Regions from separate parts of the Bradyrhizobium sp. WBAH42 genome, predicted to be linked through region 2. Evidence: predicted binding sites of a transcription regulator. Region 2 holds the regulator's gene; the other holds the start of a gene.
The links. Region 2 encodes LexA, which represses DNA repair genes until DNA is damaged. Its sites were predicted from a motif close to TGTTCNNNNTGTGTTCNG; they were not measured.
Positions count from the first base shown of each region.

Region 1 (16,202 bases), 820 kb from region 2:
GATGGGCGCCGGCGCTGCCGCCTTTCAAAAGCGGGAAAACAACCCCATGCACAGTAGGGTGCCGGGCAATTTCCTCGCTTGGCCAATGGGTTACGAGTAGTATTTAGATACCTTGGAGGCCCGCGGTTGCGGCAGCCGACTGGCGCTGCCGGGGTCGGGGATCCCGCCCTAAACCGCGGCTGGCGCCCCGTCGCGGGGCGGACCTCTACCCGCTCCGGAAGCCGGTCCTGGCGGTGCCTAGTGGACCTTGATCTCGTTCAGCGGCAGATGGAGCTCGGCGGCGCGCTCTTCGCGGTCCTTCTTGCGGAACTCGTTTTCCTTGCGCTCGAACTTCACCATCTCCTCGTGCGCCGCCTCCAGCAGCGGCTTTCGCCTGATCGTGTCGTGGTGCGTGTCGTTGTCCGTCATGAGCTGAGGTCCCCAAAAGTTGCGGTCCCATCCCCACAGAAAACCGGAGACCGCGAAAAGGTTCGGTGCCGCAGGATTACGGAAACATGACGGCGCGCCGGCCGCGCGTCGTTGATGCCGATCATATTCGCTTTGCGGAACCCGGCGGAGGCCCGGCTATTTCGGCGGCTGAAGCCCCGGCGATTTGACCCAATCGCTCAGATGATTGGCAACGTCGGCTTGGCGAGCCTTCTTGAGCAGCGCGTCCCGCTCCGGCCCGGGAGGAAGCTTGGACGCTTGCTCGCGGATCTGCTTCACCCATGCGGACAGCCGGTCCTGAAGGGTCAGCTGCTGCTTGAAACGTCGTCGCTTGAACATGGCGCGCTCTTTCCGTGCGAGGAGGCGGGAGCGCGAGGTGAGCGTTCTCATCACCGATAGTGGCCAAGATCCGCGCGGTGATGATGCATTAGGATCCGGAAATGGATCCGCGTCTGTTCAGTTGTGCACTCAGTGCAAAGCGGGGAGGGTGACGATCCAGCATGGCTGATTTGTTGGGCCGCAGAGGTCGGCTCCATCAACCAATGGGGCCGGCTCGCGAGGCGGCCCCAGGTCATCCCAGGAGCTTGTCAAAAGCCACCAAGGCACCGAATGCGGTTGCGGTGACGGCGAGGAAGGCCACGAAATACCATAGGCGATGCATGAGCGGATAATCCGGACGCTCCGCGATGGTTCATGCCGGCTCGACCAGCTCCCATCATTTGGTCAGCGCTTGCTGCACGTCGGCTGATTTTTGCGGCACCAAGGTTCGGGATTCTTGCAATCACCCGGATCGAATGCGGACGGCGCCCGGGCCGCCAACTGAGGCGGCCTTACTGCCGTTGAATGATGCTGGGAGGGAGATTCCCGTCGGCCTTGGGCAGCCCTTCGTCGTCTATCCGCTCCTTGAGATCGGCGGCCCTCTCGATGAAGCCAGCCGCCACTGCTGGGTCGGAACTCGTCTTGGCCAGCTTAAGTAGCGTCGCTGCTACTTCTCGGGTGTTCTTCGTAACCACGGCATTCCCTACATGGATCAAGTGCAGGGAAGATTCTGGAACAGCCAACTCCGTTCCGATGCTCGGTACAAAAATGCACGCAAGCGATAGGAGGCCTCAGCTCCGGGGCTGGCACCGAGCTGAGGCCTTCGTGTCACCGTCACGTTGTCGAGGCGTGAGGCTGCTATCAAGTCACCTGCCAGAGCCCTAGTTCCGGGAAATCAGGGCACTCGGTATTTCTACCCAGGACACCGGGGGGGGGGGGGCACATACGGACAGCAGCAAAATCCACAAAGAACATATTGCGAACTGAGAACAAATGGGGTACATTGGTTTTATCGCCGAGCTGCCTCGCAACCGTTTGTCCCTCACGCGAATCCTCGCCATAAGGAGCACGACCCAATGTCCGCAACTGCCCTGCGTATCGTCGAAGGATCTTCCATGGACAAGAGTAAAGCTCTGGCCGCCGCGCTCTCCCAGATCGAGCGGCAGTTCGGCAAGGGCTCGGTGATGAAGCTCGGCAAGAACGACCGCTCCATGGACATCGAGGCGGTGTCCTCCGGCTCGCTCGGGCTCGATATCGCGCTGGGCATCGGCGGCCTGCCCAAGGGACGCATCGTCGAGATCTACGGGCCGGAATCTTCGGGCAAGACCACGCTCGCGCTGCATACGGTGGCGGAAGCGCAGAAGAAGGGTGGCATCTGCGCCTTCATCGACGCCGAGCACGCGCTCGATCCGGTCTATGCCCGCAAGCTCGGCGTCAACATCGACGAGCTCCTGATCTCGCAGCCCGACACCGGCGAGCAGGCGCTGGAGATCTGCGACACCCTGGTGCGCTCGGGCGCCGTCGATGTTCTGGTGGTCGATTCGGTGGCGGCGCTGGTGCCGAAGGCCGAGCTCGAAGGCGAGATGGGTGACGCGCTGCCTGGCCTGCAGGCCCGCCTGATGAGCCAGGCGCTGCGCAAGCTGACGGCATCCATCAACAAGTCCAACACCATGGTGATCTTCATCAACCAGATCCGCATGAAGATCGGCGTGATGTACGGCTCGCCGGAAACCACCACCGGCGGCAATGCGCTGAAATTCTACGCCTCCGTCCGCCTCGACATCCGCCGCATCGGTGCGATCAAGGAGCGCGACGAGGTGGTCGGCAACACCACGCGCGTCAAGGTGGTCAAGAACAAGCTGGCCCCGCCCTTCAAGCAGGTCGAGTTCGACATCATGTACGGCGAGGGCGTCTCCAAGATGGGCGAGATCCTCGATCTCGGCGTCAAGGCCGGCATCGTCGAGAAGTCCGGCGCCTGGTTCTCCTATGACAGCCAGCGCCTCGGCCAGGGCCGCGAGAACGCCAAGGCGTTCCTGAAGGGCAACCCCGACATCACCGCCAAGATCGAGACCGCGATCCGCCAAAACTCCGGTCTGATTGCCGAGCAGATTTTGGCCGGCACGCCCGAGCGCGACGCCGACGGCGAGGAGCCGGCGGACGAGTAAGCCTCGACCAGCGGAAAGTTTTTCGCGAGGAGCGGGCACTGAGGACGTTGAGTTGCCGACGTCTTCGGTGCCCGTTTCGTTTTGCGTTGCGTTGATCAGGTGGTGCGATGAAGCGTCTGATCTTGACTGGCTGGGGCGGCGGGAGGGAGCTTGCTCAATCGGGGTTGGCCGAGATCGTCATCCCGTTCCATTTTCAATTTGAGTGGGGGCCGCTCCCGCGCGAGGAAAAGCTGTCGGCTTATTTGGCTGCCTACACCGCAGAGCTTGGTCATGCCGAACATTGGTCGGATTGGGTCCGCTGGCCCCGCGGCGCCAAGGGCCGCAAATTGTCGCTGGCTGAATTTTGCGAGCCGTACGACGAGATCGAACTCTGGTTCGGAGCGACTGCCCGCGACCAATTGCAACTGGTCTGGTTGCTCGATCACCTCGGCAACCATCCTGCATTGGCGCAGAAGGTCGGGCTGCGATTGCTGGACTCCGACCTGTTTTTCGGCCCCGAATATGATTTCGCCGAGGGCGAACGCTATATTACCGTCGGGGATATCGGTGCGGAGGAGTTCGAGATTGCCAAATTGGCCTGGTCGGCCTACCGCGCGCCCACTCCTGAGGCTTGCATCGATCTGCTCCACCGCGATCTGAGCGCCTTGATGATGCTGCGGCCAGCCTTGCTTCAGCTTCTGGCAGAGCTTCCGTCTCCTTTGACAGGCCTAGGCGCAACCGAGATTCGATTTCTGGAGATGCTCGACTGGTTTGCAAACACGAATCCGTTGTTCCATCTACGCTCGCTACGGGGCACTTACGTGTGGGGTGAGGTCGAACTGGGATATTTGCTCGAAGGCCTTGCCCTCGGCCCCAAGCCAGCCGTGGCCGGGCTGGGCGACGAATTACGCACCATCGATCTTGGCAATCTCAGAGCCCGGCACGAAGTTTACCTTCGCAGCCGCTTGTCGCTGACCGAATTCGGTAAGGCTGTCGTTGCCCATCAGGAGGATTTCAGCCGTTACAATCCGATTGATCGCTGGTGGGGCGGCACGCATCTGACCAACGACAGGCTGTGGCGCTACGGCGCTGTCCTGACGAAGCCCTGAGGGCGACGGCGTGACGCGGCTCATTGTGACGACAGATTCGTCCGCCGCCGGCGCCTTACAAGGGGCGGGCTTAGCCGACCTCGTCATTGCGATCGAGCGTCGCTTGGTCTGGGGACCGCCGCCCTCCGAAACGGAATGCGAGGCATTTTTCTCCCCGCGCATGACTCAGCCAAACGGCCTGCACTGGCTCGACGATACGCCGGTTTGGCGCCAGGAAAGGTCTGGCATCAAGGGGCGCGGACTGATCGAGCTGTTTTCAGAGTATGACTCGGCCGAACTAGGGATGGGGCCAGAGCCGAACGCACAATTACTTCTGCTCTGGCTACTCGACCATTGCGGCATCGAGGACGCGGCACTTTCCAAGCTCGCGATACGTCACCTGGACCTTGCCGTGGGCGATGTCGCGCCGGAGCAATTGGCCAAGATGAATCCGCCCATCGTCGAGATCACGCAAGATCACGTCGAACTGGCCGGTCGCGCGTGGCAGGCCTATCGCGCGCCGACGCCGCAGGCCTGGTTCGATCTCCGCGAAGCGGACTTGCGCCTGCTTCCGCGGCTCGGGCGTTGCGTCGTCGCCCTGCTCGAAGAGCTTCCAAACGTGACCAGCGGCCTTGGGGCCACGGAGACGCGGATACTGGAATTGATCGCGCCGGGTGAGGTACCGCCCTTTGACGTCTTCCCGGGATATCAGAAGCCCAACGAGCGTCGCGTCTTCGATTACTGGGAGGTGGGCGCGCTGCTTGATGGTCTCGCGCGATGCGAGAGGCCAGCGGTCGCTGGACTGGACGAAGGCCCATTTTCCCTGGAGATGCACGACGATTCACGCCGCCTCCAGCGCTACAAGCAATCCCGTTTGTCGCTCACCGAGTTCGGCCAAGCGGTGCTTGGCGGCGATGAAAACTTTTGCCGCCACAACCGAACCGATCGCTGGTGCGGCGGCACCCACCTGACCAACGACCGGCTGTGGCAGTGGGACCCCGAGGCCCTCTCACTCATCGCACCTGATTAGTACGTACCTGTTCGCTCAGAGTGTTCTTATTGCGTATTATTTCGAGAGGCAATCGTGTCACATTTGATCCTGGCAACGAACGATCGTGCGGAGGATACACTTCGCCGGTCCGGCGTTGCGAACGTCGCGCTCGGGTTCTATCCGCGTTTTGTCTGGAGGAAACTGCCTTCCGACGAGCGGCTTTTGAGGGGGCTGGAGCGCCGATCGGAGAAGCACTGCAATCCCGGCGATCATTGGCTCGATGACGTTTGTAGCGGCGCGCTCGACGGCTTCGGCACGCGCGATATCGGTTTGTTCGAGCTGTGTGCGAAGTTCGACTCGATTGAAATATGGGTTGATCCTCGGCCGAATGATCAGCTTGTGCTCGTCTGGCTGCTGGACCTGCTCCGTCCCTACAAGGAGATCACCACGAAGCTGAGCCTTGTGCATGCGGACGACACTGTTGCCAACTATGCCCCGGAGTCTGTCGCAAAATGGAAACTTCCGGCCTTCAAGGTGACCGAGAATCATTTGGTGACGGCAAGCCGCGCCTGGCGGGCCTATCGGGCTGACACGCCACAACCCTGTTTCGATCTGTTGATGACGGATCTGATGATCTTGCCGAGACTTCGATCGGCGCTGATTGCGGTGCTTGAAGAGCTTCCGGACAGCGTGACGGGACTCGGTGCAACTGAAATGGATCTGCTGGATTTTGTGAACGACGGGCAAACCGACCCGAGGCTCGTCGAAGATGCGAGATGGCTTCGCGATGTATTCGACGAAAACGACGCGCGTGACGCTTTGCTCGAACTGGGGGCGTATTCGGCGCCGCCGCTCTTGTTGGGCGATCCGGCGTTCGACAATGAGGACCGCTACTTCGGCAGGAGTGAGTGGAGGCTCACGCTGACCGAGCTCGGAGGTTCACTTCTCGCCCGTGAAGACGACATGTGGCGTCACAACCCGATCAAACGATGGTGGGGCGGGACCGAGTTGACCAACGAGCAGCTCTGGCGGTGGGATCGCGAATGCCGGTTGCTGGTGGCGCCCTAGGGCAGGTTCGTGGGGTGGACTAGTCTTGCTGAGTCATTCGGCCGCGCCGCAAGAAGTGTTATCGGTCAGGCAGCGCGGATGAGGCCACTGCATGATTATTGTACCGGCCTGATGCTGCCGGTGAACAAGGGCGCGTCGACGATGAAGCGTGTGATCCTGACCAGTTCGTCGGGCGTCGGCCTTGCCCTCGCCGATCGCGCCGACATGGTCATCCCGTTCATCTACCGCTTCGTTTCGGGGCCACTTCCCACCGCTGACCACCTCAACAGTTATCTCGGCGCGCGCGAGTCGTGGTTTGACCCAATGCACTGGTCGGATTGCGTCCGCATCCGTCAATCGCCCCTTATCAGGCGCCCGGACCGGGCGGGTGGATTGCTCTGGGTCTGCGAAACCTATGGGGTCGATCTCATCGAACTATGGTTCGATCCCGAACCAAACAGTCAATTGCAGTTGATCTGGATCCTCGATTACCTGCGTTCCGAACCATCCATCACAGAGAAGCTGAGATTGCGACGCGTCGATTTCGACCTGCGCGAAGCAGATCCCTCAGAGCTTCGCCGTCGTGATGTGCAGCAGTTCGATATCGCAGAAAGCGATTTTGAGATCGCCAGCATGGCCTGGGAGGCCTACCGCGCGCCGACGCCCGAGCTTTGCGCCGGGCTGCTCGGCAGGCCGCTCGGCAAGCTGTCTTTCCTGAAGCCGGCCATGAAGGACCTGCTCGCAGAACTGCCGTCGCCGGCGACGGGACTGGGGGCGACGGAGACGCGGCTTCTCGAGCGGATTGCGGGCGGCCACAATCGTACCGATGAGCTGTTTCGGCCGGGCGCGCTGGGAACACGCGTGTTCGATCAGTGGGAGCTGGGCGCGCTGCTCGAAGGGCTCGCTTTTGGCCCGGCGCCAGCGGTCGCGGGTCTGGACGGCAAGCTGGCGACACTCGATCCGGACAACGCGAGAAGCCGCAATGCTGCCTTTCGCCGGAGCCGGCTGTCGCTGACTGAATTTGGCGAAGCGGTCCTGGCGGGCCGGGAAGATTTTCGCAGTCACAACCCGGTCAAGCGCTCGTGGGGCGGCACGCTTCTGACCAACGAACGGCTGTGGCGGTGGGATGGCGAGCGCCGGTTGCTGGTTGCGCCGTAGAGGCACATTCAGTGTTGTAGGGTGGATTAGCCGAAGGCGTAATCCACCGCTGTTTATCTCCGCGAAAGCTGAAGTGGTGGGTTACGCGGGCGGCCTGCGCTTCGCGCGACCGCCCGTTAACCCACCCTACAAATCCTACTCCGCGGCTTCTGCGTAATCGCTGACCGGCGGGCAGGAGCACACGAGGTTGCGGTCGCCGTAGACGTTGTCGACACGGCCGACCGGGCACCAATATTTGTCGGTGCGCGAGACGCCGTCGGGGAAGCAACCCTCAGAGCGGGTGTAGGCGCGCTTCCAATCGTCGTCGGCGATGTCGTGCACGGTGTGCGGGGCGTGGCGCAGGGGCGAGGCTTCGATCTTGAAACGGCCGGCCTCGACCTCGGCGATTTCTTTCCGGATCGCGATCATGGCATCGCAGAAACGATCCAGCTCGGCTTTCGACTCCGACTCGGTCGGCTCGATCATCAGCGTGCCCGGCACCGGGAAGCTCATGGTCGGAGCGTGGAAGCCGTAATCGATCAGGCGCTTTGCGATGTCGTCGACGGTGACGCCGCTGGTCGTCTTGAGCGGACGCGGATCGACGATGCACTCATGCGCGACGCGGCCCTTCTCGTTCTTGTAGAGCACCGGGAAATGCGGATCGAGACGCGCTGCGATGTAATTGGCGTTGAGGATCGCGATCTCGGTGGCGCGCTTCAGGCCTTCGCCGCCCATCATCAGGATGTAGATGTAAGAGATGGTGAGGATCGAGGCCGAGCCGAACGGCGCGGCCGAGACCGGACCGACCGGCGCATCCGCTTGCGTCGTCGGGTGTCCGGGAAGGAACGGGGCAAGATGCGCTTTGACGCCGATCGGGCCCATGCCGGGGCCGCCGCCGCCATGCGGGATGCAGAAGGTCTTGTGCAGATTGAGATGGCTGACGTCGGCGCCGTATTCGCCGGGCCTGCTGAGGCCGACCTGCGCGTTGAGGTTGGCGCCGTCGAGATACACCTGGCCGCCATGGCCGTGCACGATGTCGCAGATATCGCGGATGTGCTCCTCGAACACGCCGTGGGTCGAGGGATAGGTGATCATCACCGCGGCGAGATCGTTCGCATGCTTCTCCGCCTTGGCGCGGAGATCATTGACGTCGACGTCGCCGTTCTTCTCGCAAGACACCACCACCACGTCCATGCCGACCATCGCGGCCGAAGCCGGATTGGTGCCGTGGGCGGAAGAGGGGATCAGGCAGATCTTGCGATGGCTCTGTCCGCGCGCGGCATGGTAGCCCCGTATCGCGAGCAGCCCGGCATATTCGCCCTGCGCGCCCGAGTTCGGCTGCAGCGAGATCGCGTCATAGCCGGTGATGTCGCAGAGCCATTTCTCCAGCCGCGCGAACAGCGCGTGGTAGCCCTTGGCCTGCTCGCGCGGGGCGAACGGATGCAGCGTGGCAAATTCCGGCCAGGTCAGCGGCATCATCTCGGTGGTCGCGTTCAGCTTCATGGTGCACGATCCCAGCGGGATCATGGCGCGGTCGAGCGCGAGGTCGCGATCACTGAGCTTGCGCATGTAGCGCAGCATGTCGGTCTCCGAGCGATGCGCATGGAAGACCGGATGGGTCAGGAAGGCCGTGGCGCGCTTCAATTCGTCCGGCAGCGCCTCGCGCGTCTCGGCGTCGATCTCGGCATAGGCAAGCTTGCCGCCGAAGGCGCGCCAGACCGCTTCGACCGTCGCGGGCGTCGTGGTCTCGTCGAGTGCGATGCGAAGCGCGGTATCACCGACGCCGAGATTGATCTTCTCGGCGAGCGCGCGCGCGACGATCTCCTCGCGCTTGCCGCCGGCATCGACGCTGAGCGTGTCGAAGAAGGTCTCGCTGTCAGGCGCAAAGCCGAGCTTGCGCAAGCCGGTTGCGAGCACGGCGGCGCGGCGATGCACGTTGCGCGCGATCTGCGCCAGGCCCTCGGGGCCGTGATAGACCGCATACATCGAGGCGATCACGGCGAGCAGCACCTGCGCGGTGCAGATGTTGGAGGTCGCCTTCTCGCGGCGGATGTGCTGCTCGCGGGTCTGCAGCGCGAGCCGATAGGCCGGCGCCCCGCGTGAATCCACGGAAAGGCCGACGATGCGGCCGGGCAGCGAGCGCTTCAACGCATCGCGCACCGCCATATAGGCGGCGTGCGGTCCGCCGTAGCCCATCGGCACGCCAAAGCGCTGCGCCGAGCCGATGGCGATGTCGGCACCTAACTCGCCGGGCGAGGCGAGCAAGGTCAGCGCCAAGAGGTCCGCGGCGACGATGGCGAGCGCGCCCTTGGCCTTCAGCGCGGCGATCGCCGGCCTGAGGTCGCGCAGCGCGCCCGAAGAGCCCGGATATTGCAGCAGCGCGCCGAGCACGTCTGATTTGTCGAGATCGGTGAGGGGGTCGCCGACGACCAGAGACCACCCCAGCGGCTCGGCGCGGGTGCGCATCACCGCCAGCGTCTGAGGATGCACGTCCTTGTCGACGAAGAAGGCCTTGGCCTTGACCTGCGAGTGGCGCTCGGCGAGCGCCATGGCTTCGGCCGCCGCGGTGGCTTCATCGAGCAGCGAGGCGTTGGCGACGTCGAGCCCGGTGAGGTCGCAGATCATGGTTTGGAAGTTGAACAGCGCTTCCAGCCGGCCCTGGCTGATCTCGGGCTGGTAGGGCGTGTAGGCCGTGTACCAGGCCGGGTTCTCCAGGATGTTGCGCTGGATCACCGCGGGCAGGATGGTGCCGGAATAGCCCTGGCCGATCAGCGAGGTGAAGACCTGGTTCTGGCTTGCGAGCTCGGCCATATGCGCGATCGCCTCGGTCTCGCTCAGCGGCTTGCCGAGATCGAGCGGGGAGGTCTGCCGGATCGAGGCCGGCAGCGTCTCCGCCATCAGTGCATCGACGCTCTTGGCGCTGACGGCCTCCAGCATTGCGGTGACGTCGCGCGCGGATGGGCCGATATGGCGGCGAACGAAACTGGCGGCGGTGTCGCCGTTGGTCTTGCGGTGCGCGGTCATCGCTTGCTCCATCGTCCTTAAGCCGTATGCGCCTTGTAGGCGGCTTCATCCATGAGGCCGCCGAGCTCGCTTTTGTCGGCAATCTTGATCTTGAAGAACCAGGCCGCGCCTTGCGCATCCGAATTGATCAGCGCCGGCTCGGCGGCGAGGGCCTCGTTGGTCTCGAGCACTTCGCCCGTAACAGGGGCGTAGACGTCGGAGGCGGCCTTCACCGACTCCACGACGGCGGCGGCTTCGGCTTTCTTCAAGCTGCGGCCGACCTTGGGCAATTCGACGAACACGACGTCGCCGAGCTGCTGCTGGGCGTAATCGGTGATGCCGACCGTGGCGGTGTCGCCGTCGATGGCGAGCCATTCATGGTCGGAAGTGTACAGCGTCGTGGTCATTGTCTCGTCCTCAGCGTTTGTAGGTGTTTTTGACGAAGGGCATTGCAGCAATCTGCAAGGGCAGCCGCTGGCCGCGCACCTCGGCGAAGAGCTTTGTGCCGAGCGCAGCGAGGCTCACAGGCACGTAGCCCATCGCGACCGGCGCGCTCAGGCTCGGGCCGAAACCGCCCGACGTGACTTGTCCGATCGGCTCGCCACCCGCAGCGTCGGCAAACAGCAGCGCGCCCTCGCGCACTGGCGCGCGGCCCAGGGCGAGCAGGCCGACGCGGCGGCGGGATGCGCCGTTATCGAAATGGGCGAGGATCTTCGCAGCGCCGGGAAAGCCGCCGGCGCGCGCTCCGCCGGTGCGGCGGCTTTTTTGCACCGACCATTCCAGCGCGGCCTCGACCGGCGTGGTCGTGGTGTCGATGTCGTGGCCGTACAGGCAGAGCCCGGCTTCCAGCCGCAGGCTGTCGCGGGCCCCGAGGCCAATCGCGAGCACGTCGGGATTTGCCAGCAGCATTTTTGCGAGGCGTTCGGCATCGCCTGATGGAACCGAGATCTCGAAGCCGTCCTCGCCGGTGTAGCCGGAGCGCGAGACGAAACACTTGATGCCGGCGACCTCGTGCGGCCCGGCGTCCATGAATGTCATGGCCGGCGCCTCTGCACAGAGTTTCGCCAGCGCCGCTTCGGCCTTCGGACCCTGCAGCGCGATCAGCGCGCGGTCGGCAAGCTGCTCGATCACGCAGTCGTCGGACAGGTTGGCGCGCAGATGTGCCTCGTCCTCGGCCTTGCAGGCGGCGTTGACCACCAGGAACAGGTGATCGCCGAAATTGGCGACCATGAGATCGTCGAGAATGCCGCCGTCTTCGTTGGTGAACTGGGCGTAGCGCTGCCGCCCCGCGGCGATCGCCACGATATCCTGCGGCACTAGCCGCTCCAGCGCGCGGGCAGCGTCTTCCACCTTGCCGGACTTCGGCCGAAGCGCGAGCTGGCCCATGTGGGAGACGTCGAAAAGGCCCGCTTTGGTGCGGGTATGGAGGTGCTCCTTCAGCACGCCCGCGGGGTACTGCACGGGCATGTCGTAGCCCGCGAACGGCACCATCTTGCCGCCCAGGGACACGTGGAGGTCGTAGAGGGGGGTGCGTTTCAGGGAGTCTTGGTCGTGAGCTAGCATCTTGAGGGCCCTCGGCGGTTCCCCGGGGAGGATTCCCCGATGGACACCAGTCGAAGCCCCATCTGTCGCTGTGCCTGAGAGTATTATCCCGTCGGCGGACGCTGTCCGGGTCTACACCCGTCGGCGCCTCTTTCCAGATGCTGTCAAAGCCACGCGGTCCTTTTGCCTGAGAGTTTCCGGGGCGGTTGCTCCTTCGGCGCCGGCTAACTAGTAGCCGGTCTCTCCCGACGTGGCCGTACGATACAGATGGGTAGAGACCACAGGGGAGCCAAGCCTGTCAACGCGTCCGCACGTCCTATCCAACGGGATTGCAAGGGGATTGAGCGCCTGCGGCAACCCTCTGATCTCCCTGCACAGTTTCTGGACAGCGAAGCTGGCCTTGTCTAAAAGCGCTTTGGCCCGCAGATATCAGCCTGAACGGTCCGGTTTGGACGGCGAGAAGCGGGCCCAAGCATACCCGATTGGATGAACATGAGCGGCGTCAACGAGATCAGGTCGACCTTTCTGAACTACTTTGCCGAGAACGGCCACGAGATCGTGCCGTCCTCGCCACTCGTGCCGCGCAACGACCCGACGTTGATGTTCACCAATGCCGGCATGGTGCAGTTCAAGAACGTCTTCACCGGCGTCGAGAAGCGGCCCTACCAGCGCGCCACCACCTCGCAGAAATGCGTGCGCGCCGGCGGCAAGCACAACGACCTCGACAATGTCGGCTACACCGCGCGCCATCTCACCTTCTTCGAGATGCTCGGCAATTTCTCGTTCGGCGATTACTTCAAGGAGCGCGCGATCGAGCTCGCCTGGAAGCTGATCACCAAGGAGTTCGGGCTGAAGAAGGACAAGCTGCTCGTCACCGTCTATCACACCGACGACGAGGCGGCGGGTCTGTGGAAGAAGATCGCCGGCTTCTCCGAGGACCGCATCATCCGCATTCCGACCTCGGACAATTTCTGGGCGATGGGCGACACCGGGCCGTGCGGCCCGTGCTCGGAGATCTTCATCGACCGCGGCGAGCACATCTGGGGCGGACCTCCCGGCTCGCCGGAAGAGGACGGCGATCGCTTCCTCGAATTCTGGAATCTCGTGTTCATGCAATACGAGCAGGTGACGAAGGAGGAGCGCGTCGGTCTGCCGCGTCCCTCGATCGACACCGGCATGGGCCTGGAGCGCATGGCCTGCATCCTCCAGGGCGTCGAGAGCGTGTTCGAGACCGACCTGTTCCGCAACCTGATCGAGGCCACCGCGTCCGCGCTCGGCAGCGGCCCGACCGCGCAGAATGCCGCCTCGTTCCGCGTCATCGCCGACCATTTGCGCTCCTCGGCCTTCCTCGTCTCCGACGGCGTGCTGCCCTCGAACGAGGGCCGCGGCTATGTGTTGCGCCGCATCATGCGCCGCGCGATGCGCCATGCGCAGCTGCTCGGCGCCAAGGAGCCGCTGATGCATCGCCTGGTCTGGGCGCTGGTGCGCGAGATGGGCCAGGCCTATCCGGAATTGATGCGCGCGGAAAAGCTGATCGAGGAAACGCTGCGGCTGGAAGAGACCCGCTTCCGCAAGACTCTTTCGCGCGGCTTGGCCATCCTCGACGAGAAGAGCGCGTCCTTGAAGAAAGGCGACATGTTCGACGGCGACGTCGCCTTCACGCTGTACGACACCTACGGCTTCCCGCTCGATCTGACGCAGGACGCGCTGAAGTCGCGCGGCATCGGCGTTGACCAGGCGGCGTTCACCGACGCGATGGAGCGCCAGAAGGCCAAGGCGCGCGAGTCCTGGAAAGGCTCGGGTGAGGCCGCGTCCGAAGCGATCTGGTTCCCGCTGCGCGAGAAGCTCGGCGCCACCGAATTCCTCGGCTACGAGACCGAGAGCGCCGAAGGCGTGGTCTCCGCGCTGGTCAAGGACGGCGCCGAGGTTGCGAGCCTCAAGGCCGGCGAGACCGGCGCGCTTCTGCTGAACCAGACGCCGTTCTATGCGGAGTCGGGCGGCCAGGTCGGCGATACCGGCGTGCTCTCGGGCGAGGGCGGCATCAAGGTCCGCGTCACCGATACGCAGAAGAAGCTCGGCGATCTCTTCGTCCATATCGGCACGGTCGAGAGTGGCGAGTTGAAGCTCGGCACGGCGCTGCAGCTCGAGGTCGATCATTCCAGGCGCTCGACCATCCGCGCCCATCACTCCGCGACCCACATCATCCACGAGGCGCTGCGCCAGGTGCTCGGCGATCACATCGCCCAGCGCGGCTCGATGGTCGCGCCGGATCGGCTGCGCTTCGACTTCGTGCATCCGAAGCCGATCACGGCCGAGGAGCTCGCCCGGGTCGAGGACATCGCCAACGACGTGGTGCTGGAGAACGACGAGGTCACCACGCGCGTCATGGGCGTCGACGAGGCCCGCGAGGCCGGGGCGCGCGCGCTGTTCGGCGAGAAATATGGCGACGAGGTCCGCGTCGTCTCGATGGGCAGGACCGCGCGCGAGCGCGGCGCCAACGCGCTCGGCTGGTCGGTCGAGCTCTGCGGCGGCACCCATGTGAAGCGCACCGGCGATATCGGCCTGATCACGGTCACGAGCGAAAGCGCGGTCGCCTCCGGCGTGCGCCGTATCGAGGCACTGACGGGCAACTACGCGCGAAAACACGCCAACGACACCATGGCCCTGGCAAAGACCGCGGCGAACGAGCTGCGCACCTCGCTCGACGACGTGCCGGCGCGCATCGCCGCTCTGATGGAGGAGCGCAAGAAGCTCGAGCGCGAGCTCTCCGATGCCCGCAAGAAGCTGGCGATGGGCGGCGGTGCCTCCGCCGGCAACGGCGCAGCGTCGGGCGTGCGCGAGGCCGGCGGCGTCAAGCTGATGGCGCGTGCGGTGGAAGGCATCGAGATGAAGGATCTCAAGAGCCTTGCCGACGACGGCAAGAAGCAGATCGGCTCGGGCGTCGTCGCCATCGTCGGCGTCACTGAGGACGGCAAGGCCGGAATCGTGGTCGGCGTCACGCAGGACCTCACCGCGCGCTTCAACGCCGTCAATCTGGTGCGCATCGCCTCCGAGGCGCTCGGCGGCAAGGGCGGCGGCGGCCGGCCCGACATGGCCCAGGCCGGCGGCCCCGATGGCGCCAAGGCGTCCGAAGCCTTGAGCGCGATCGAAAAAGCGATGGCAGGCGCTTAAAGGCCCATGCGCCTCGTTCCGCGAGGACGTGGGCTTTCCGATCCGGACTTGAGGGATCGCCTCTACGAATTGCTGGAGCACGACCCCTTGGCCTATTCGGTCGGGTCGCGCTTCATCCAGGTCATCATCGGCGTCATCGTGCTCAACGTCGCCGCGATGATCCTCGCCTCGGTGCCGGAGCTCGACGCGCGGTTCGGCACGCTGTTCGCGGGCATCACCATCCTGTCGGTGATCGTGTTCGCGCTGGAATATGCGGCGCGGCTGTGGACCGTGGCCGGCCATACGCCGCGCAAGGGCTCGGCGCTGTCCGACCGGCTGGGCTACGTCTTCTCGGCGCTCGGCATCATCGACCTGATGGCGTTCCTGCCGGCGGCAATCGTGCTCGCGACGGGACGGCACGCGACGTTGGCAGCGCTCGGCGTGCTGCCGTTCTTCAAGCTGATACGGTACTCGCCGGCGATGCGCTCGCTGCTCGCCGCGGTGCATGCCGAGCGGCGCGCGCTGATCGGCTGCATCGTCATCCTGATCGGCGCCGTGTTGACCTTCGCCTCGCTGCTCTACGCCATCGAGCGCGACGTGCAGCCCGACAAGCTCGGCACCATCCCGCAGGCGATGTGGTGGGCGATCGTGACGCTCGGCACCGTCGGCTATGGCGATGTCGTGCCGGTGACGCCGCTCGGCAAGTTCGTCTCGACCTTCGCGATCATCGCAGGCTTTGCCATGATCGCGCTGCCGGTCGCGATCATCTCGACCGCCTTCGCCGAAGAGGTGAAGCGGCGCGATTTCGTCGTCACCTGGGGCATGCTGGCGCGGGTGCCGCTGTTCTCGCACCTCTCCGCCGCGGAGATCGCCGACATCATGCGCCTGCTCAGGGCGCGCACCATCGAGCAGGGCGAGATCCTGGTGCGACGGGGCGATGTCGCCTCGTCGATGTATTTCATCACCGCCGGCGAGGTCGAGATCGCGCTGCCGAACCAGCATGTGCGCCTCGCCGACGGCACCTTCTTCGGCGAGATCGCGCTGCTGCACAAGACGAAGCGCAGCGGCACGGTGACGGCAACGCGCAAGACGCGGCTGCTCGTGCTCGATGCCCAGGATTTTCATGCCCTGATCGCGCGCATGCCGACGCTGGCTGCCCACGTCCACGAAACCGCAAAGGCGCGGCTCGCCGATACCGGCGATCTCGCGCTCGCCGAGCTCGCGCAGGCGGAGAAGGAAGGCACCGACCGCTAAGCGGTCAGCCCTTCTTCAGGAAGACGTAATCGGCCGCGTAGGGCGCGCTTTTGAATTCGCCGGCCTTGTCGCAAGCGCCGTCGAGCTTGCCGCCATGGGTGT
Region 1 covers NZ_CP036533.1:6,276,143-6,292,344, reverse strand. The annotation lists gene DCG74_RS29720 (hypothetical protein) at 238-408, opposite strand; gene DCG74_RS29715 (hypothetical protein) at 565-765, opposite strand; gene recA (recombinase RecA) at 1,821-2,909, shown strand; gene DCG74_RS29705 (DUF1835 domain-containing protein) at 3,017-3,997, shown strand; gene DCG74_RS29700 (hypothetical protein) at 4,008-5,006, shown strand; gene DCG74_RS29695 (hypothetical protein) at 5,061-6,035, shown strand; gene DCG74_RS29690 (hypothetical protein) at 6,147-7,172, shown strand; gene gcvP (aminomethyl-transferring glycine dehydrogenase) at 7,308-10,175, opposite strand; gene gcvH (glycine cleavage system protein GcvH) at 10,193-10,561, opposite strand; gene gcvT (glycine cleavage system aminomethyltransferase GcvT) at 10,572-11,717, opposite strand; glycine riboswitch at 11,863-11,954, opposite strand; gene alaS (alanine--tRNA ligase) at 12,189-14,867, shown strand; gene DCG74_RS29665 (cyclic nucleotide-gated ion channel) at 14,874-16,100, shown strand; gene DCG74_RS29660 (DUF3455 domain-containing protein) at 16,105-16,202, opposite strand, start outside.
Region 1: the regulator LexA is predicted to act here: its motif matches at 1,712-1,729, upstream of recA (recombinase RecA).

Region 2 (16,202 bases):
AGGTGGCCGGGATCCATTTCCTCAGCCTCCTCTCCGCCGTCGCTCAAAGCCAACATGGCGCGCGCGATCTCGTCCTGGCTATCCGCAGGAAGCTGCCGCACGGCCTTGAGCGCCTTTTCGAGCAGTTTTGTCATGGACAGAAGATAAGCCGACCCGAGACCGAAAGGAAGTGTGGCTTCTTGCTGGCCAGGGAGGCCTTTTTGCTTCAGTCCCTCCGCTCAGCTAGAACTTGCCGACCGAGTCCTGATTTGTTGCGGAGTTCGCCCGTGGCCCTGATGCCGGTTTCTGACGCGCTCGCCGCGGTGCTGACCGGCGCCGAGCCGCTGGCTGAAGAGATGGTTCGCCTCGACGAGGCCCACCATCGTGTGCTCGCGCACGATGTCGCGGCGCGGCGTACGCAGCCGCCGGAGGCGATGTCGGCGATGGACGGCTATGCCGTGCGCGCGTCCGACGCGGCCATCGAGACCAGGCTGACCGTCGTCGGTGAGGTCGCGGCGGGTCGGCCGTTCGCGGGAAGGGTCGGCCCCGGCGAAGCCGTGCGGATCTTCACCGGCGGCGTCGTTCCCGACGGCGCCGATGCCGTCGTGATCCAGGAGGACACAATTGCCGACGGCACGCATGTCACGATCAAGGAAGCCGCAATTTGTGGCCGGCACATCCGCCCTGCGGGCATCGACTTCCGCGAAGGCGACGTGCTGCTGCGCAAGGGAATCCGTCTCACCGAGCGCGATCTCGCCCTCGCCGCCGGAATGAATCATCCTCATCTCGCCGTTATCCGCCGCCCGAGGGTCGCGATTCTCGCCACCGGCGACGAGCTGGTCATGCCGGGCACCGCGCCTGGTCCCGGTCAGATCGTCTATTCCAATGGCTATGCCCTGCACGCCCTTGCCCGCAGCGAGGGCGCCGAGACCATCGACCTCGGAATTGCCGCCGATACGCTGGAGTCCACGTCCGCCGGCATCCGCCGCGCACGCGAGAGCGGCGCCGACATCCTGGTCACGACCGGCGGTGCGTCGGTCGGCGACCACGATCTGGTCCAGCAGGCGCTCAAGGGCGAAGGCATCGAGATTGCGTTCTGGAAGATCGCGATCCGGCCCGGCAAGCCGATGATGCATGGTCGCCTCGGCGCGATGCGCGTGATCGGCCTGCCCGGCAATCCCGTGTCGTCATACGTGTGCGCCTTCCTGTTCATGGTGCCCTTGATTCGGGCCCTGTCGGGCGGTTCTGTGATTCATCATCAGCGCGAGCGCGCCGTGCTGGGCCGCGATCTCGGCGCCAACGACCAGCGCGAGGATTATCTGCGTGCGCGGCTGGAGGTACGCGACGACGGCACGCGCGTCGCCCTTCCCGTCAGCCATCAGGACTCCTCCCTGCTTGCGAATCTCTCTGCGGCACAGGTACTTCTCGTGCGCGCACCGTTCGCGCCGAAGGCCGAGGCCGGCACACCTTGCGAGGTGCTGCGGCTGCCCGTCTGAGCTGCCCGGCCGCACGCATTCCGCGAGTTCGGCCTCGTTCACCATAAATTAAGCAGTTGCGGAACACATATCGAACATATAGTGTCCGTTCATGATTTGTTTCGAGGATGTAGCGGCTTATTGCCGACTTCATCGTCTCGGAATCGAACGACATCAACCGGGGGACTTTGGTCGAGATGTTGACGCGCAAACAATACGAGCTTCTGCGGTTCATCAGCGAACGTCTGAAGGAAAGCGGCGTGCCGCCGTCCTTCGACGAGATGAAGGATGCGCTCGACCTGCGCTCGAAGTCAGGCATTCATCGCCTGATCACTGCGCTCGAGGAGCGCGGCTTCATTCGCCGCCTGCCCAACCGCGCCCGTGCCATCGAGGTGATCAAGCTGCCCGAGCTCCAGGCCGCAGCCGGCAATCGCCGCGGCTTCACCCCGAGCGTCATCGAGGGCAATCTCGGCAAGGTGCGCGCGAGCTCCAGCCCGCCCGCGGATGAGGGCGAGCGCCCCGTCGCGGTGCCCGTGATGGGCCGCATCGCGGCCGGCACGCCGATCGAGGCGCTGCAGACCCGCAGCCACACCATCAGCGTCCCGCCGGACATGCTCGGCTCCGGCGAGCACTACGCGCTCGAGGTGCGCGGCGATTCGATGGTCGAGGCCGGCATCCTCGACGGCGACATGGCGCTGATCCAGCGCAACGAGACCGCCAATACCGGCGACATCGTGGTGGCGCTGATCGACGACGAGGAGGCCACGCTCAAGCGCTTCCGCCGCCGCGGCGCCTCGATCGCGCTCGAGCCCGCCAATGCCGCCTACGAGGTCCGCATTCTTCCGCCGAACCGCGTGAAGATCCAGGGCAAGCTGATCGGGCTTTACCGGAAGTACTGATACCGGAAGTAAGCGCTACGCGCGCTTCGATCGTCGATCCAAGATTGGAGCGGATACTTGTCCGCTCCGGCTGGATGGTCTTTCTGGTTCTGCGCTGACTGTTCGGCGCCTCTTCCCGCGCGACACTCGCCCATGCGGACACGCGGCCATTTCGCTCCGCCGGTAGAGTTGTGCCGACAGCGCCGATAGTGCGGGCCAAATGCAAGGACGCGAGGTTTGTTCCTATCGAATCCGGGAAAGATAATGTGATCGCGTGCTGCGGATGCGAGCCGCAGATTTGCCCATAACCGAGCAGAGCGTTGGAGGCTTCCACTCTGATAGAGGCCTGCGCCTCGAAAGAGACGCGGGTCGCTATCCCAGTATGAGGAGCACCCGATGTGTGACTATAGCCTGCATGCCGTCGCGACGCGCCCCGCCGAAGTTGGCGAGACGATCGTCACGACAACCTTCCGCGGCACCTCGACGCGCGGCTTCGCCTCCGAAGCCGATCTCTCCGTCGCGGTCTGTCTGCTGCCGGGAACGGAGCTCGCTTTCGCCGATAACGTCCGCTATGACAACCGCTGGATCTGGACGCGAACCGTCAACTCCCGCGTCGGCAAGTTCGGCAAGATCGACCCGCACATTCCCGATCGCCATCATGACGCGATCGAATTTCCGGACGGCAAGTACGTGCTGGTGACGCAGCTCGTCGAAGGCCAGCGCGCGACCGTGCTGCAATTGCCGGTGACGCAGCAAGCCATCGAGCGCGAGCACAAGCCGCAGATCGTCGCCGACACGCGGCCCACGATCACGCGCCTGCCGATCGGCTGACGCCGTCGGCCCCGACCGAAAAGTCGAGGGCCAAATTCAAATGCCATCGCCGGCCGCGGCCGGCGAGATGGTATGGTTTGCGTCCTGCGGGATCCCGTCGGACCGATTTTCCCCGCATCGATCTTCAATCGTCGGCCTGCAAGTCGGCCTCCGATGGCGTTGCGTCCCGGTTGCGAGGCACGGCCGTCTTCGGCACGAGGCTGCCGTCGAAATCCCCCTCGCCGGCGCCGGCCGGCAGCCAAGGACGGCTTGCCCCTCTCGCCCTCACCGCCTGCACCGAAAAACCCTCTCCGCTTCGCGTCAGAGCCAGCGCGCCCTGACTGGCAAGACGCGCCCGATCGACGACCATCGCCGCGCAGTCGGGCGGCGCGGGCCGCGCCGTCACCACCAGCGCGGCGCGGCTGCAATCATCGGCCAGCGCGTCGATGCGCGTCGCCAACGCGATCAGCCGTCCGTCCGCGAGCGGCGCCACGCAACCGGACTCGTCACATGACGCGCTGCTCGCCAACGAGGCGTTGCCGGCATCACGCGGATCGGCATCGGCGGCCAGCCACTCCTTCAGCAGGAAGCTGTCCTTGCTGGCGCGGATCACTTGCAAGCGCCCATCCGCGCCCCGGACCGCGACGCTCGCACCATCCCCGGCAATCAGGACATCAGGCTGGCGCACCGACAGCCCCCAGAGGATCGCCGCCAGCAGCACCAGGGCGCCGGACCAGCGCAAGGGCGTGCGCAACAGGCCCATCACGATGAGCCCGAGGCTCGCCGCGATCAGCGGCGCGATCCCGAACGCCGGAATGCGGCCGACGGCGCCCGGCAGGGCCGCCACCCAGCGCGCGACCAGGACCATCCACTCGATGCCGATTCCCATCAACCACCAGAACACGCCGTCGAGCCCGAAAGGCGCTGCGAGCAGTCCGAGCAGCCCGGCCGGCATCACCAGCGCCGACACCACCGGCATGGCGCCGAGATTGGCGATGACGCCGTATGGCGTCACGCGATGGAAGTGGAAGGCGGCATATGGCGTGGTCGCGAGCCCCGCGATCAGCGAGGCCAGGAACAGCATCGCGATCTCGCGGCCGCCCCACAGCGCGATCCGCGCCGTCGCGGAATGATCGGGTGAGGCGAGCAGGTTCGGCATGCCGATCTGCACCAGCGCGACCAGCCCGAGCGTTGCCGCAAACGACATCTGGAAGCTCGGATGCACCAGCGCCTCCGGCGCGACCGCGAGCACGATCAGCGCCGCCACCGCCAGCGTGCGGAAGGTGATGGCGCGGCGATCGACCATGACGGCGATCAACACCACTGCCGTCATGAAGAACGATCGTTGCGTCGCGACTTCCGCGCCCGACAGCAACAGGTAGAACGCCGCCGCGACCAGCGCAGCGGCCGCCGACCATTTCTTGATGGCAAAGCCGGCCGCCAGCCCCGGGATCAAGGCCAGCAGCGCGCGCACCGCGAAGAAGACGACGCCGGCGACGACCGCCATGTGGTAGCCGGAGATCGACAGCACATGGCCGAGCCCCGAGACGAACATGGCATCGTTGACCGGCGCGGTGATCGCATCGCGCCGCCCCGTGAGCAGCGCCGTTGCGATCGCCCGGTTGTCGCCTTCGAGCGTTGCGCGGATGCGCGCGTCGATCGCATCGCGCAGGCCCTGCATGAAGGCGGCATAGCGCAGCCGCAGGCCGCCGGCATCCGGCGGCCTGGACGCCGTGATCGCGCCCATTACGAAGCCGGAGGCACCGATGCTCTGGAAGAACATGTCGCGCGAGAAATCATAGCTGCCGGGCCGCACCGGCGAGATCGGCGGCAGCAGCCGCGCCTTCAATTGCACGAAGCTGCCGACTTCGGGCGCCGTGCCCTTGCGCACCGAGAGGCGGACGCGCTCGAGCTTGACGTCGCCGCGCTGCGCCTCCATCGCGCTGACGCGCAGCACGAAGCGATCGGTACGCTCGCGAATGTCGCGCGCTTCCACGAAGCCCGACAGCGACACCGAATAAAGCGGCTTGGCGAGCACGGGATGGGCGACGCGCGCCGTCTTCCAGGTCGCCATGGCAAATCCGGCGGCGACCGCCGCGATCATGATCGCAGGCGCAAACAGCCGGCTCCGCCGGAGCAACACCGCGCCGAGCATCAGCGCGATGGCCGTCGCGGCAACCACCCACAGCACCGGCTCATGATCGGCGGCGAAATAAAGCGCAATGCCGCCGCCAAAGGCGACGGGCACCCACGGCAACAGCCGGCCTGGCCCGGCCTCGGCGCGCGCCCACTGGCGCAGCATTTCGACGATGGCCGGCCAGATGCCAAACCCCGCCGGCGCAAAGCCGCCGGCCGGGGCGGCGCGGCCGACCGGCCACGTCCCGGCAACTCCCTGGGAGCGTCCTGGCCGCCCCGGCTCCGCCATTCCCCTGCACCTTGCGATACGCGACGGGTGCGGAGGCTACCGGACCGTGCGGCTGCGCGAATAGCGGTACAGATCGGGAACGGGCGACGGAGCGCCCTACTTTTCCTCTTCCATCGTCACGGCGACGTCCGCCTTGGCGGACAGCCGCACCTTGTTGCCTTCAACATCGGCAACGAGGCCCTTGTCGATGAAATGATGGTGGCCCTTGTGGCTGCCCTCGCCGCTGTCCTTCCTGGTCAGCTTGATGCGGTTGCCCTCTACCCTGTCGACGGTGCCGACATGGACACCGTCGGCGCCGATGACTTCCATATGCTCTGCGATGTTCTGCATGGCGGGATCCTTGGTTGGGATCGCGGCCAACGCGGCAGGCGCGCGTTCGTTTCAATCGTCATTCCGGGGCGCGACGAAGTCGCGAGCTATGATGCGCAATTGCGCATCTGAGAATCCATAACCACCATCGTGAGTATGGATTCCGGGCTCGCGCCGAGTGGCGCGCCCCGGAATGACGACACTGATGGAACGACCGCTAAATCAGCGGCGCCTGCGACGAGGCGTGGTGATTGACGATCTTCCAGTCGCCTTCCTCGCGGATGATGACCCAGCTCATCTTGACGACGAGATCGTCCCGCTCGCCGGCGAGATCGAACGTGATGATCGCGGCCATGTTGATCAGGTCAGGGCCGGCCTGCGCGGCGTACACGTCGGAGAAGGTCGCGCTCGGCCTGCGCCAGCGCGGCAGGCCGTTGAAATAATCGGCAACGCCGTCCCTGCCCCGATAGAGTTTTGGGTTCGAGCCAAAGAAGAACGCGTTCTTCGCATAGAGCGAGGACAGCGCGGTCGCATCGAGCGTCGCGAAGCCGACGCACCATTTCGCGATGATGGCGGAAACGATGGCGTCGGCTTCGCTGCTCATGCCCTCGCCTCAGCCCTTCGCGACTTCCTTGGCGAACGTATCGCGCAAGCCGATCGTGCGCGAGAACACCGGCTTGCCCGGCGTCGAGTCCTTGTCGCGGACGAAATAGCCCTGGCGCTCGAACTGCATCGGCTCGGTCGAATTGCTCTCCGCAACGGACGCCTCGACCCGCGCATCGGCGAGGATCTCGAGCGAGTTCGGGTTGAGATCGGCCGCGAAGTTCGAAGCGTCCGGGCTCGGATTGGCGAACAGCTGGTTGTAGATGCGGATCTCCGCCGGCTTCGACGTCGCCGCCGGCAGCCAGTGCATGGTCGCCTTGACCTTGCGGCCGTCGGGCGCGTTGCCGCCCTTGGTCGCGGGATCATAGGTGCAGCGCAGCTCCACCACCTCGCCCTGGTCGTTCTTGATCACGCCGGTGCACTTGACGAAATAGGCGTAGCGCAGCCGCACCTCGTTGCCCGGCGACAGGCGGAAGAACTTCTTCGGCGGGTTCTCCATGAAATCGTCCTGCTCGATATAGAGCTCGCGGCCGAACGTGATCTTGCGCGTGCCGGCGCTAGCGTCGTCCGGATGATTGATCGCCTCGAGCTCCTCGGTCTGTCCTTCCGGATAATTCTCGATCACGACCTTGAGCGGCCTCAAGACTGCCATGCGCCGCTGCGCCGTGCGGTTCAGCTCCTCGCGGATGCAGAACTCCAGCATGCCGACATCGACGACGCTGTTTGCCTTGGCGACGCCGATGCGCTTGACGAATTCGCGCAATGCGGCCGGCGGCACGCCGCGGCGGCGCATGCCCGCCATGGTCGGCATGCGCGGATCGTCCCAGCCGGCGACATGACCCTCGCGGACGAGCTGCGTCAGCACGCGCTTGGACAGCAGCGTGTAGGTCAGGTTGAGGCGCGCGAACTCGTACTGGTGCGGCTTGGACGGCACCGGCAGCTTCTCGATGAACCAGTCGTAGAGCGGCCGGTGGTCCTCGAACTCCAGCGTGCAGATCGAATGCGTGATGCCTTCAATCGCGTCCGACTGGCCGTGGGCATAGTCGTAGCTCGGATAAATGCACCATGCGTTGCCGGTGCGCGGATGGTGCGCATGCAGGATGCGGTACAGCACGGGGTCGCGCAGGTTGATGTTGCCCGCGGCCATGTCGATCTTGGCCCGCAGCACACGCGCGCCGTTGGGGAATTCGCCGGCCTTCATGCGGCGGAACAGGTCGAGATTCTCCTCCACCGAGCGGTCGCGGAACGGCGAGTTCTTGCCGGGCTCGGTCAGCGTGCCGCGCGAGAGGCGGATCTCCTCCTGGGTCTGGTCATCGACATAAGCGAGGCCGTCGCGGATCAGCTGCTCCGCCCATTCATACAGGCGGTCGAAATAGTCCGAGGCGAAAAACAGGTTCTTGCCCCAGTCGAAGCCGAGCCAGCGCACGTCGGCCTGGATGGAATCGATATATTCCTGCTCTTCCTTGACCGGATTGGTGTCGTCGAAGCGCAGGTGGCAGCGGCCCGGAAACTCCTGGGCGATGCCGAAGTTGAGTGCGATCGACTTGGCGTGCCCGATATGCAAATAGCCGTTCGGCTCCGGCGGGAACCGGGTCACGATCTCCTTGTATTTGCCCTGGTCGAGGTCGGCCTGGATGATGTCACGAATGAAATCGCGCCCAACCTCAGCTGCCACCGGTTCTGTCATTACGAAAATCCTGTAGGGAAATCAGCGGTTCTTCTGCCAAATTCGCGTGGCCGCGCCAAGAGCTTAAGCAAGGCCTGTCAGGTCCGCCGTCGCCCTTTAGTTATGTCCCGTTCCTGCTATACACCACCGCCTCCAATGCATAGGCCCTGCCAAGAATGTCCGATTCCGTCGTCACGCGCTTCGCTCCCTCGCCGACCGGCTTCCTCCATATCGGGGGCGCCCGCACGGCGCTGTTCAACTGGCTCTTTGCCAAGAAGCACGGCGGCAAGATGCTGCTGCGGATCGAGGACACCGACCGCGAACGCTCCACGGAGGCGGCGATCGGCGCCATTCTCGACGGGCTGAAGTGGCTCGAGCTCGGCTGGGACGGCGAGGTCATCTACCAGTTCGCCCGCGCCGCCCGACACCGCGAGGTCGCCGAGCAGCTGCTGGCCGACGGCAAGGCCTACCGCTGCTACGCCACCGCCGAGGAGCTCGCCGCCATGCGCGAGAAGGCGCGGGCGGAAGGCCGCACCCGCCTCTATGACGGCATGTGGCGCGACCGCGACCCCGCGGCGGCTCCGAGCGACGTCAAGCCCACCATCCGCCTGCGCGCGCCGCAGACCGGCGAGACCGTGATCGAGGACCAGGTCCAGGGCCGCGTGGTCTGGCAGAACGAGAACCTCGACGATCTGGTCCTGCTGCGGGGCGACGGCAACCCGACCTATATGCTCGCGGTGGTGGTCGACGACCACGACATGGGCGTCACCCATGTGATCCGCGGCGACGACCACCTGATCAACGCCGCCCGGCAGAAGCAGATCTACGATGCGATGGGCTGGGCGCTGCCGAGCATGTCCCACATCCCCCTGATCCACGGCCCGGACGGCTCGAAACTGTCCAAGCGGCACGGCGCGCTCGGCGTCGATGCCTACCGCGCCATGGGCTACCTGCCGGCTGCGCTGCGCAACTACCTCGTCCGGCTCGGCTGGAGCCACGGCGACCAGGAGATTTTCTCGACCGAGGAGATGATCGAAGCGTTCGATCTCGCCAGCGTCGGCCGCGCCGCCGCCCGCTTCGATTTCGCCAAGCTGGAAAACCTCAACGGCCATTACATCCGTCACGCCGACGATCAATCACTCGTGAAGATGTTCGAGGACGTGCTCGACCACATCGTGCCGAGCCGCGACGAGATTAAGGCCAAATTAAACGACACCACGCGCGCGCAGCTGCTCAAGGCCATGCCGGCCCTCAAGGAGCGTGCCAAGACGTTGATCGAGCTGATCGACGGCGCCCATTTCATCTTCGCCGACCGGCCGCTGGCGCTCGATCCCAAGGCGGAGGCGCTACTGACGCCCGAGAACCGCAAGCTGATCGGCCAGCTTCATTCCGCGCTGGAGAAAGTCGAGACGTGGAGCGGCGCCACCACCGAGGCCGCGCTACGCGCCTTTGCGGAGGAAAATAGTCTCAAGCTCGGCGCGGTCGCCCAGCCGCTCAGGGCGGCGCTCACCGGACGGACGACGTCGCCCGGCATATTTGAGGTTTTGGACGTGCTGGGCCGCCAGGAAAGCCTCGCCCGGCTCAAGGATCAGGCTACGACGTAAGTCGACCATGCGTGCGGCGATCTTGCAGCGCACATAGCAATAATATACCCATCTCCCCCACATTCTGGAACATCCGGCCTGCCCCCATGGTCGCCCTGGGGGCCTCCGGCTCCGGCCCGTTTCACCACACATCGGGGACCTCTGATGGACGCAAAACCAAGCCCAAAGACCGCGACGCTGACGGTCGGAAACAACAATTTCGATCTCCCGATCCTCAGCGGCAGCGTCGGGCCTGACGTCATCGATATTGGCAAGCTTTACGGCCAGTCCGGCCTGTTCACCTACGATCCGGGCTTCACCTCGACCGCGAGCTGCCAGTCCAAGATCACCTATATCGACGGCGACGCGGGCGTGCTGGAATACCGCGGCTACCCGATCGAGCAGCTCGCCGAGCACGGCGACTTCCTGGAGACCTGCTACCTCCTGCTCTACGGGAACCTGCCGACCGCCGCGCAGAAGAAGGATTTCGACTACCGCGTGACCCATCACACGATGGTGCACGAGCAGATGGCCCGCTTCTTCCAGGGCTTCCGCCGCGATGCCCATCCGATGGCGATCATGGTTGCGGCCGTCGGCGCTCTCGCCGCGTTCTATCACGACTCCACCGACATCAACGATCCGAAGCAGCGCATGATCGCCTCCATGCGCATGATCGCGAAGATCCCGACGCTGGCCGCGATGGCCTACAAGTACACCGTCGGCCAGCCCTTCGTTTATCCGAAGAACTCGCTCGGTTTCGCCGAAAACTTCCTGAACATGTGCTTCGCGGTGCCCTGCGAAGACTACAAGGTCAGCCCGGTGCTCGCCGATGCGCTGGAGAAGATCTTCATCCTGCACGCCGATCACGAGCAGAACGCCTCGACCTCGACGGTGCGCATCGCCGGCTCCTCGGGCGCCAACCCATTCGCCTGCATCGCGGCCGGCATCGCCTGCCTCTGGGGCCCGGCCCATGGCGGCGCCAACGAGGCCGCGCTGAACATGCTCTATCAGATCGGCACGGTCGACAAGATCCCCGAGTTCATCGCCAAGGTGAAGGACAAGAACTCCGAAGTCCGCCTGATGGGCTTCGGCCACCGGGTCTACAAGAACTACGATCCGCGCGCCAAGATCATGCAGAAGATGTGTCATGCCGTGCTCAAGGAGACCGGCCATGGCGACGATCCGATGCTGAAGGTGGCGATGGAGCTCGAGAAGATCGCGCTCAGCGACCAGTACTTCATCGACCGCAAGCTCTACCCGAACGTCGACTTCTATTCGGGCATCACGCTGAAGGCGATGGGCTTCCCGGTCTCGATGTTCACCGTGCTGTTCGCGGTCGCCCGCACCGTCGGCTGGATCAGCCAGTGGAGCGAGATGATCGAGGATCCCCAGCAGAAGATCGGCCGCCCGCGCCAGCTCTACACCGGCGTCGCCAAGCGCGATTACGTTCCGATCGACAAGCGGTAACAATCGGCCATCACGCCTTTTCGAAACGGCGCCATCGCAGGATGGCGCCGTCTTTTCGTTTGCGAGACAGCCTTGTAGGGTGGGCAAAGCGCAGCGTGCCCACCACTCTCTCGCGACTGATAGGAAGTCGTGGGCACGCTTCGCTTTGCCCACCCTACGAAACCGGTTGCTGCCGCGCACAACAACAAGTCGGATCATCGCGCCAGCCAGCGCTTGACAGCCGAAACGCTTCGCGCGCAAATTCTTACACTAAGTAAGAATGACGACAGGGATGGAAATGCCGGAGCAGCCGAGAAGTCGGCGGCAGACGCGCGCTGCCATTTTGACTCATCTGCTTCAGTCGGGCGGCTCGTTTCGTCCGCCACTGGCCAAGGCCGTGCGCCTGTCGGAAGCGAGCCTGTCGCGCATCCTGCTTGACTTGAAGGCCGAAGGCCTGATCGAGGAAGTGCGGCGCCCTGCCCCTTACGTTGGTGGCCCGACCGGCCTCGTGTCGCTCGACGGCGCGGTGGCGCTTGGGGCTCTGGAGCTGACTGGCCAATGGCTCGGCGTCGGCGTTGGCAGTCTTTCCGGCGAACTGCATTACACCGAGCGCGTGCCGCTGCCGAAGAAGCCGACGGTCGACTCCGTTGGCGATGTCTTTCGCGAGGCACTGGCCTTGCTGCACGACTGGACACGGCGGCGCCGCATCAGGCTAGCGCAGATCGGCGCGACCGTTCCGGGCCTCGGCCGTCTCAGCGTATCAGGCAATCCGATCATTCCCTGTGACGTCGAACGTATCAGCAGCATGTTCGGCGAGATGTTCGCGGGCGTGCCTGTTGCCTTCACCAATTCGGTGGTGGCGCACGCCGCCTTTCATCGTTGCCGTAACGAGGACTATCCCTTTAGCGATCCACATCTGTTCGTGTTCGTCGGCCAGGGCGTCGCCGGCGCCTGGGTGGATGATCCTAGCGAAGATGACGCGCTCGACCCGGTCGAGCTCGGCCACATGGTGTTCGGCACCGACGGCCCCCGCTGCCGCTGCGGTCATCATGGCTGCGTCGAAGCCTATACGTCGCTGCCGGCGCTGGCCGAGCTGCTGCATATGACGGAAGCAGAATTGCTACAGCTCGGCCATGATTGGGTGACCGCGATTCCTCTCACGTCCAGGGTGCGCCAGGAATTGCGCCAGCGGCTGTTCCGGCTTGGTCTCGCCATCGGCAACACATTGAACGTCAAACCATGCCGCGGCGTAGTCGTCAGCGGCTGGCCATCGCTGCTCGCCGAGAAGGAGCGAAAGGCCGTGATCGACGGGATCGACGCCTGCCTGCTCGGCGGACGCGAATTGGCGCAGGTCTCCGTCGCCTTCGTGCCGCCGTCGACCGGCAACGATCCGCAGGCTGCGCTCGCCTTCGCCGCGTTTTGCCTGGCGAGATCTGGCGGCATGCCATCCGCATCGACGGAGGCCGCCTGAATGACTTAAGCCGCGTGCGGCTCGCGCACGCCAACAACAGCGCCAAAAATGGCGTAAGCAACTTCACACCGGGAGGAACTGCCATGCCGATCACAACAACAAGGCGTCGTCTGCTCGCGGGATCTGCTGCCGCGCTCGCATTTCCGCACCTTGCCCGCGCGCAAGGCGCAGTCAAGCCGCGCCTCACCGCAATCTCGCAATGGTCCGCCGGCAGCGACGGCGCCGCCATCACCGCGCTCGGCAAGAAGTTCGAGGAGAAAGGCGGCGTCTGGCAGCACTCGCCCGTCCCCGGCTTCACCACGGACATGATGAACAAGTTGCGTGCGCAGATCATTGCCGGCGATCCGCCGGCCTGTTCGCAACTCAAGGGCCCCGAGATCGCGGCCTGGTCGAAGATCGCGCCGACTGTCGACCTCGACGCCGTGGTCGCGGCTGCCGGCTACGAGAAGGTCGTTGCGCCGGACCTTGCAAAGCTGCACAAGCCGACCGGCAAGTGGATTGCACTGCCGCTACAGATCTACAGCACAAACATGCTGTTTCTCTCCAAGCGCGGAATGGACAAGGCCAAGGCCGACAAGATCCCGGTCACCTGGGCTGACTTCAATGACCTTGCCGAGAAAATGAAGTCGGCCGGCATGGCCTACCCCATCGCCAACGGCGGCACCCGCGCCGACGACGGGCAGAAATTCGAGGCGTCCCTGGCCGGCATCAGCCCGACGGCATACCGCGCCGCCTGCATGAATCTCGACAAGAAGGCGCTGGAGGGCCCTGAGATGAAGGCAGCCTTCGCGCAGACGCGCAAGATCTCCAACTGGTGTGATCCCAATGTCGGCGTCCAGCCCTATGCCACCAATTTGAAGCGCTTCGTCGACGGCGACATGGGCATGCTGATCATGGGCGGCTGGGCCCAGGGCGTATTGAAAAACGCCGGCTTCAAGTTTGACGACTACGTCATCACCCCCGGCCCCAGTGACAACGGCAAGCCTGTCTTCCTGTTGAATGCCGATGCCTTCATCTTCTGGCAGCGCAAGGAGGCCGATCTCCAGGCCGGCCAGATGTTGATGGCCCAGCTCGTGATGGATCCGGCGATCCAGACCATGTATTCGCAAATCACGGGATCGATCCCCGTGCGTACCGATGTCGACCTGTCCGGCGAGGGCTGGTCGGATGGTCAACGGACAACCGCGGCCGCATTGAAGAATGCCATGGGCAACAATCAGGCCGTCCTGAGCCTCGCGCACAACATGGCCCAGGAAAACGGCCTGACCGCGGCGATGATCGACGTCATCACTGAATATGTGAAGAACAAGACGATCAAGCCGGAGGAGGCCGTCAGCCGCCTCGCCGACGCCGTCGAGGGCGCACGTTGACCGACGTCGTCTCGACAGCAACACGGCCGAGCCGGGCGGCGACCCCGGAGATGGTGCGCCGGCTGCCCGAATTTCTGATGATCTGGGTGCCGCTGCTGTTATCCGCAGCGCACCTCATCTCCTTTTCGCTATGGACCATTTGGATTTCGTTTACGCCCTCCACCCTTGTTCCCGTTACGGGCTGGGTTGGTTTGCGCAACTACAATTCGGTCCTGGCGTCGCGAAATTGGCAGATTGCCTTCGACAATCTACTGCTGTTCGGCAGTGCTTTCGTGCTGCTCAGCTTGATTACCGGTCTCTTGCTCGCGATCCTGCTCGATCAGCGCATTCGCGGCGAGAACGTGCTGCGATCCATCTTCCTCTATCCCATGGCCGTGTCGTTCGTCGTCACAGGCACGGTGTGGAGCTGGCTGCTCAATCCCGGCATCGGGATCGAGAAGCTCGTCCATGATCTCGGCTGGATGACCTTCAAGTTCGATTGGCTGGTCAACCGCGACATGGCGATCTGGACCATTGTCATCGCCGCGATCTGGCAATCCTCGGGCTTTGCCATGGCCCTCTTCCTGGCCGGCCTCCGCTCCGTCGATTCCGAGATTCTCAAGGCGGCACAGATCGACGGTGCCGGGCCAATCCGAACCTATTGGCGCGTCATTCTGCCGACGCTTTGGCCGATCACCGTCACGGTCATCGTTGTCCAGTTGCAGTTTGCGATCTCGGCCTTCGACCTCGTCCGCGCCCTCACCAACGGGGGGCCAGGAATCGCGACCCAGCTGCCGGCGCTTGTTGTCTATGATTTGATGTTCCAACGCAGCCAGCTCGGCCGGGGCGCGGCTGCGGCGGTGCTGATGCTGCTCATTCTGCTCGCGGTGCTGCTCCCTTATGCGGCGTGGCGCTATGTCCGGCAACGGCGGGCGGCCCATGCGTGACCGAAGCTTCGCCCCAAGCCGCGCTCTGATCTATCTGATCGTAACCTTGTTCGCGGCCGCCTACCTCGCGCCGCTGGTCGTCGTCATTCTGAACTCGCTCCGGACCAATGAGGAGATCGCGCAGAGCTCGATGATCGGCTGGCCGCAACACTGGGCGTTTGGCAATTATGCCCTGGCCTGGAGCGGCTTTTGCGTTGCCGAGACCTGCGCCGGCATCCGGCCCTATATGATCAACTCCGCGCTCGTCACGATTCCTGCGACGATCATCTCGACCCTGCTCGGCGCTATTGCAGGGTACGCCATATCACTCTGGCGCTTTCGGGGCGATAACTGGATCTACGGCATCGTCACCCTTGGCCTCTTCCTGCCCCAGCAGATGCGCCTCTTGCCCTGGACGATCGTGTTGCGGGACATCGGGCTGATCAACACGCTGACGGGCCTCGTGCTGATCCACACCATCCAGGGGCTGTCCTTCACGGTGCTGTTCTGCCGCAACTACTATATCGCCATTCCGCACGAGCTGATCCGGGCCGCACGCATCGATGGCGCCGGCTTCTTCCGCATCTTCTGGCGCATCATCCTGCCGCTCTCGGCACCCATCCTGATCGTCACGGTGATCTGGCAGTTCACCCATATCTGGAACGAATTCCTCTATGGCGTGACCTTCACGACCGGCCAGCAGCAGCCCGTGACGGCCGCGCTCATCGCACTGTCTACCCCAGTCGCAGATATCCCCAAGCAAGGTGTGCAGAGCGCCGCGGTGATCATCGCAGCCCTGCCGACTTTGCTGATCTATCTGTTCGGCGGCAAGTACTTCGTCCGCGGCCTGACTGCCGGGGCCGTGAAATGATGGAGTTGTCATGGCAGCACTGAGCATTCGCGCCCTCTCCAAGCGTTACGCCAATCTGGAAGTGCTGAAGGACATCGCGCTCGACATCGAGAGCGGCGAGTTCACCGTGCTGGTTGGCCCGTCCGGCTGCGGCAAGTCCACCCTGCTCAACATCGTCGCCGGGCTCGACCGCCCGAGCGCGGGGACGATCGAGATCGGCGGCCGCGTCGTCAACGATGTCGCGCCGAAAGATCGCGACATCGCCATGGTGTTCCAGTCCTACGCGCTCTATCCCTCGATGACGGTGCGCCAGAACATCACCTTCGGGATGGAATGCCGTCACGTTCCCAAGGCCGAGCAGGACGCTGCGGTCGCGAATGTCGCAAAACTGCTCCAGATCGAGCCGCTGCTCGGCCGCAAGCCGTCGCAATT
Region 2 covers NZ_CP036533.1:5,460,744-5,476,945, forward strand. The annotation lists gene DCG74_RS25570 (hypothetical protein) at 1-134, opposite strand, end outside; gene glp (gephyrin-like molybdotransferase Glp) at 267-1,475, shown strand; gene lexA (transcriptional repressor LexA) at 1,652-2,353, shown strand; gene DCG74_RS25585 (hypothetical protein) at 2,729-3,163, shown strand; gene DCG74_RS25590 (ComEC/Rec2 family competence protein) at 3,288-5,567, opposite strand; gene DCG74_RS25595 (DUF2171 domain-containing protein) at 5,664-5,897, opposite strand; gene DCG74_RS25600 (nuclear transport factor 2 family protein) at 6,094-6,480, opposite strand; gene DCG74_RS25605 (glutamine--tRNA ligase/YqeY domain fusion protein) at 6,490-8,166, opposite strand; gene gltX (glutamate--tRNA ligase) at 8,322-9,749, shown strand; gene gltA (citrate synthase) at 9,894-11,195, shown strand; gene DCG74_RS25620 (ROK family transcriptional regulator) at 11,467-12,645, shown strand; gene DCG74_RS25625 (ABC transporter substrate-binding protein) at 12,729-14,015, shown strand; gene DCG74_RS25630 (carbohydrate ABC transporter permease) at 14,066-14,941, shown strand; gene DCG74_RS25635 (carbohydrate ABC transporter permease) at 14,934-15,791, shown strand; gene DCG74_RS25640 (ABC transporter ATP-binding protein) at 15,802-16,202, shown strand, end outside.